Regions from separate parts of the Marinomonas foliarum genome, predicted to be linked through region 1. Evidence: predicted binding sites of a transcription regulator. Region 1 holds the regulator's gene; the other holds the start of a gene.

Region 1 (3,191 bases):
CCGAGAACACGCCGTTAAATTCGCTTGATTCCCACTTTACTGTAATGGCGCCACCATCTGGTGAATACTTGATGGCGTTGACGATTAGGTTCGAAAACGCACTGTAAAGCTCTTTATAGGAGCCATATAAATGCGCCTCTTCTGGAATATGCAAAGACAGTGAGTGTGAATCTTTGAGGATTGGTCCCATCGCATTAGTGATGGAGTTTATGATGTTGGATATTTTATGCCACTGATTTTCTTCACGTTTGTCGTTGCTTTCTAAACGCGAAAGCAACAAGAGATCTTCGATAAGCTGTTCCATTCGTTCAGACTGCTCAGACATATTGACGATGCCTTTTTGCATACTGCTAGGTAAGCTGTCTCGAAACATGTCGAGAGTTTCTAAATACCCTTTAATTACGGTAAGTGGGGTTTTTAATTCATGAGATGCATTGGCGACAAAGTCTTTGCGCATCTGCTCTAATAAGTGCAAACGTGTGACATCACGAACAAAAATCAAGTGGTCATTTTTGTCATATAAAGTGGTTTGAATTTCTAAATAGACACCGTCTTTGGCGGGAGACTTAATGATTAAAGGTTCCCCAAAACGCTTTTGACTAAAGTAACGGAAGAAGTCTGGGTTGCGGACGATGTTGGTTATGATTTGGCCACGGTCTGTGTGACGAATTAAGCCAAGGAAATGCCCTGCGGAATTGTTCCACCACTCTAAATTACCTTGATTGTCCGCCATGATCACGCCTTCTTTCAAGGCGGTGGTCGAGCTTTCAATACGTGTTAAGGCTTGGCGCATTCGGCGCTTAGACTTGCGCTGCTTTTTCTGTAGGCGATAGACAGCGTCAAAGACGTCACCCCAAATACCACTGGCTTCTGGGGGTGCTGCGCGTCCCGAATAGCGTAACCAATTATGAAACTGATAAAGCTGATAAAGTTGCCAATACAAAGAGCCCAAAACATACAGCAGCAAAACACCTAATAATTGCCCAACGATTAGGCCGATGACAACACAGGCAACTAACCCTGCTAGCCAACTCAGAATGGTGTTTCGCCAAATGGTTTTCATACGGACCTTTTTGCTGAAAAGCGGTAACCTGTTCCTCGTACAGTTTGTATCAAGAAATCATGAGTACTGCCAATGGCTTTGCGTAAGCGACGAATGTGAACGTCTACTGTACGCTCTTCAACGTAAACGTTACCGCCCCATACTTGATCTAATAATTGTGCTCTAGAGTATGCGCGCTCTTGGTGGGTCATTAAGAACTTGAGCAAACGGTATTCTGTTGGCCCCATTTCCAAAGGACGGCTACCAATGGTGACGCGTTGGCTGATTGGGTCAAGCGTTAGGCCTTCGATTTCAATAGGCTCATCAACACCTTGTGGTGTTGCGCGACGCAATACGGCTTTTAGGCGTGCAACTAACTCTCTTGGTGAAAAAGGTTTCGTAATATAATCATCAGCACCGACTTCTAGGCCCTGTATTTTATTATCTTCTTCACTTTTCGCTGTCAAAATAATGACGGGAATTTCCGCCGTCGTCGTGTCTTTTTTCAAGCGACGTGTCAGCTCAATGCCACTGCCCCCTGGCATCATCCAATCGACAAGCACTAGGTCTGGTCGATGATCTACAATGATTTCATGGGCTTGCTGGATATTTTCTGCTTCCAAATACTCGTAACCCGCCATTTCAAGGGCTATGGCTATCATTTCGCGTATGGAAGATTCGTCATCAATAATTAATACTTTTTTACCGGTCACAGGATTCATCCTCATCTCAGGAACGGTTTCATTAAAGCGACCAATTGTGACAATTCGATTACATTGTCACAACTTTGCCACATATTACACAAAATAGCTTAGTACTAGGCCAATAAAGACACAGTACCCAATGCGGTTGTTGTCTAAAAAAGAACGAAAGCAAGCTTGTCTATCGCGCTCTTTTGCTTGTTTAAATTGTTGATAAAACAAACCAACACAGACAACAAGTGACACAAAGTATAACCAATGTAGTCCAGCGAGTAGGCCAATCCAAGTCAATAAAGATAAGGTTAGCCCCTGTAGGCAAACAATAACAAATAAATCATAGCGACCAAATAAGATTGCTGTCGATTTAATACCGACTTTTAGGTCGTCGGGACGGTCTGTCATCGCATAATAGGTGTCGTAGGCTATTGTCCAAAAACAGTTGGCGACAAACAACATCCATAGCTCAGGGTCTGCCAAATCTCCTCCCTGTGCGCTGTAAGCCATAGGAATCGCCCAAGAAAAGGCCAAACCAAGAAACAACTGCGGCAGATGCGTGTATCGCTTCATAAACGGATACAGAGCTGCAAGGCCCAAGCCAGCAAACGACAATAGAATCGTTCTTAGGTCTGTAAAGAGTACCAAGATGAAACTCAAAATAGACAAAGCGCAAAAGAGGAGAAGTGCTTCTTTTTCAGACACTCGACCCGACGGTAGAGGGCGGTTCTTAGTTCGTTCAACATGGCCGTCGACTTTTCTATCAGCGTAGTCATTAATGACGCAACCCGCTGAACGCATACTAAAAACACCTAGGACAAAAATAATCACTAGATGCCATTGCGGCATGCCGTCGGCCGCCAGCCATAAAGCCCATAATGTTGGCCACATTAGTAAAAAAGAGCCAATAGGGCGGTTGAATCGTGTTAATTCTGCGTAGTCTTTAAGCTTGTTCATACTATTCCAAACGGTGATTTTAGCTGGTGTATTTCATCAAAAAAAGCTTCATTAACCAATATCCCCGGGCCAAATTGGTGGAATACAGAACGCCGTGCCCACACTGAATTAGGTCGGTTTGGGAACATGTGCTTTGGTAATTGTGTGACTTCGATACCGCTTCGCTTGAGAGCTCTGTGCTGGAACAAATAGCCGCCTAATGGCTTGTTTTGTAATTGTTTTACTTGGCGCCAATGTCCCTTCAAGGACTTCGCAGGAATAACCGAGCGAGCATAAATAACGGCTTGTCCATCGACCTTGAGTAGCACAGTACGAATGCGTGCTGCGTCTCTTGGTCCTAGCTTCAGGCGCTTTCGTTCCCTTGCTGTTGGAATTCCCCAGGCGTCTTCGAGGACTTCTACAATTAATGTTCCCACGCAGTGTAACTTCGCAGTGAGAGAATCTTTAGTGGTCAACCAAGGCCAAAGCTTTTGCGGTACTTTCATTTTATTAATTTG
Region 2 (3,191 bases), 250 kb from region 1:
GGCGTCTGCGTCAGTTTTTTCGTATTCTTCCCAATCAAGGTAGTAAGCAGCTAACTTTGCGTCTACGCTATCGCTTAAATTAGTACTGGCAGAGCGCTGAATTTGCGTTGCACTGAGTAGGTTAATACGTAATGCGCTAATATTTAGCAGGAGATTCTCTTCTTGCCATAAACTGCTTTGCAGCTGATACAAGGCATTCATGATTAGAAAATGCTGGCGGAAAAGTTGTAGGTTCATATCGTCGGCGAGCTGACTGAATTCGGGTAATTGCTCTTTTAGTGTCTTAAGAATATCGAATTCACTGATACCATCAGGGTGAAGTCGTAGGATTTCGAGGATAGGGCCGACTAAAGGGTTTTTCATATCTGTCTCGTCTGCTTAGGCATTAATTCATTACAGTGTATGTTACGAACCTAAAAAGGGTCAAAGTTGCGACGGGTATTTTTTAATAACGGGATATTGAAAAAGACAAAACTATGTTGTGGATTATAGTAATACTGGGCGTTATAACATTGATCGTTGGGCCAAGCGCATGGGTGAAATTTACCTTGAAACGTTATGCAACGGACCGTGAGGACTTACCTGGAACAGGTGGAGAACTGGCGACGCACTTGGTAAAACGCTTTGAATTAAACGAGGTTAACATTGAGACCACACAAGAAGGCCACGACCATTTTGATTTTGGACAACATATCGTTCGTCTCAGCCCTAGCGTGTTTAATGGGCGCTCTTTAACTGCCGTTGCTGTGGCGGCTCACGAAGTAGGGCATGCCATCGCCCACGAGAAGAAGCAAAAGATCTCTCATCTAAGCACGCGCTATTTGCCCTTGGCGCATTTTGCTCGTCGTATTACCGCTGGGTTATTAATTGGTTGGCCCGCCTTGAGCTTGCTGCTACATATTCCCTACGCTGTGCCTTTGCATGCTTTGGTTGTTGGTTTATCCGGATTATTAGCGGTCATCGTGCAGCTAGCGATACTGCCAGAAGAATGGGACGCCAGCTTTAATAAAGCACTTCCCATTTTAAGAGAAGGCAACTACATCCCACAGGAAGACCTACCCAAAGTGAAGAAAATCCTCACCGCCTGCGCCATGACCTATGTCGCTGCTGCTTTGATTAAAGTGCTATTTGTGTGGCGCTGGTTTAAACGCTAGTGCTTTGTGTTTCCACATGACTCGAACCAAACGGCGTTTCTCTTCGAAACTATCGCCTACCTCATCAAAACGCCGTTTGGTTCTCATTGTATGGATGCGTTAAGCCTTGTAGGTTGGATGAGGAAGGCACGACCGTCATCCGACGTGTTGGTGTAAGTCGCGCCTTCAGGCCGACAGATCTCTTCATCACAAGACTCGAATTTTTTGAAAAACAATCTTTCAAGACCTGTCACAAAAAAGGCATGAAGTTCGCATAAAATCGTCTTACTATAAAAACTGACTTTTTGGTTAGTATTTTTTAATCAGAAAGATCTTTGTGAATGGAGTATTTTCATGACGTTTTTTGTTCCTAAGGGCGCGACTATGTTCGCCTCTTCTTTGCTGTTTGCTGCGATGGCGCAGGCTTCGACTATTGACTTGCGAGTCATGGAAACTACGGATATTCACATGAACTTAGTGGATTACGATTACTACGGCGATAAGCAAAGTGATGCGGTCGGGTTGTCTCGTGTGGCGACCTTGATCAAAGCCGCACGTGCAGAAGTAACGAACTCTGTATTGGTGGATAACGGTGACTTATTGCAGGGCACACCATTGGGTGATTATGTGGCGAAAGGCCGTGTATTGCGCTTCGGTGAAACGCACCCGGCGTTTAAAGCAATGAACCTGTTGGATTACGATGTGGGTAATATCGGTAACCACGAATTTAACTATGGCTTAGACTTTTTAATGAAAAGTTTAAGTGGCGCTAATTTCCCTTATGTTAACTCGAATGTGTATGTAGACGACGGTGACAACGATGCATCTAACGATCAGCCGTATTTCCAGCCTTATCTGATTCAAGACAAAACCTTCGTCGATTCTGACGGCAAAGAACAAACGGTCAAAGTAGGTTACATTGGCTTTGTGCCACCACAAATTATGACGTGGGATAAAGACAATTTAACCCATAAAGTCATCGCCAAAGACATTATCGAAACCGCCAACAAATACATTCCTGAAATGAAAGCCAAAGGCGCGGATGTGATTATCGCGATTCCGCACAGTGGCATGATGAATTCCCCTTATATGAAAGGCGAAGAAAACGCGTCTTATCATCTTGCAAAAGTCGATGGCATTGATGCGATTTTGTTTGGTCACTCGCATCGAATATTCCCTGGCGACAAGGCATTAGCCGCCTTTGAAGGTGTGGATGGCGAAAAAGGCACGGTATTTGGTAAACCTGCAACTATGCCCGGCTTTTGGGGTTCTCACCTTGGGGTGATTGATCTGACGCTTGAGCCTGCTGGCAATGGTTGGAAAGTCGCCGATGGCAAAGCAGAAGTTCGTGCCATTGCTCGTCGTGAAGGCCGTAAGACTGTGCCATTAGTCGAAGCGGATGCGGCAGTGAATAAGGCGATTGAAACGGAGCATGAAGGCACACTAGCCTATATGCGTCGCAAAGTGGGCGAATCCACGGCTGACATCAATAGTTTTTTTGCGTTGGTGCAAGATGACCCATCCATCCAGATAGTCAACAATGCGCAGATTTGGTATGTGGAAAATATTGTTCGTGGTACGTCTTATGAAGGCTTGCCTATCTTATCTGCTGCCGCGCCATTTAAAGCCGGCGGTCGTGGTGGTCCAGATTATTACACGGATGTACCAAAAGGCGATATCGCCCTGAAAAATGTCAGTGATTTGTACATTTATCCGAATGACCTAAAAGTCGTGAAATTGACCGGTGCGCAAGTGGTGGAATGGTTAGAAGCGGCTGCCGGCCAGTTTAATCAAATCGATGCTAGCTCTGCTAAGTCACAAGAACTGGTAAATCAATCTTTCCCAACTTATAACTTTGATGTAATCGACGGTATCTCGTACAAGATCGATGTCACCCAGCCTGCTCGTTACAATGCGGACGGTGAGGTGGTTAATAAAGACGCACATCGCATTACCAAGGCGATGTTTAACGGTGAACCGTTAAGAATGAAAGATGAGTTCTTGGTGGCAACCAACAATTATCGTGCGGGCGGTGGTGGCCATTTCCCTAACCTTAAT

The links. The regulator PhoB, encoded in region 1, activates phosphate uptake and scavenging genes when phosphate is short. The targets are predictions, from matches to a motif close to TGTCATANNNNTGTCANA.
Region 2: the regulator PhoB is predicted to act here: its motif matches at 1,382-1,399, upstream of JSY38_RS07760 (bifunctional 2',3'-cyclic-nucleotide 2'-phosphodiesterase/3'-nucleotidase).

Annotation. Positions count from the first base shown of each region.
Region 1 covers NZ_CP070273.1:1,915,794-1,918,984, reverse strand. The annotation lists gene phoR (phosphate regulon sensor histidine kinase PhoR) at 1-1,063, opposite strand, end outside; gene phoB (phosphate regulon transcriptional regulator PhoB) at 1,060-1,755, opposite strand; gene ubiA (4-hydroxybenzoate octaprenyltransferase) at 1,840-2,694, opposite strand; gene JSY38_RS08875 (chorismate--pyruvate lyase family protein) at 2,691-3,191, opposite strand, start outside.
Region 2 covers NZ_CP070273.1:1,670,109-1,673,299, reverse strand. The annotation lists gene JSY38_RS07770 (DNA-J related domain-containing protein) at 1-363, opposite strand, end outside; gene JSY38_RS07765 (zinc metallopeptidase) at 477-1,154, shown strand; gene JSY38_RS07760 (bifunctional 2',3'-cyclic-nucleotide 2'-phosphodiesterase/3'-nucleotidase) at 1,488-3,191, shown strand, end outside.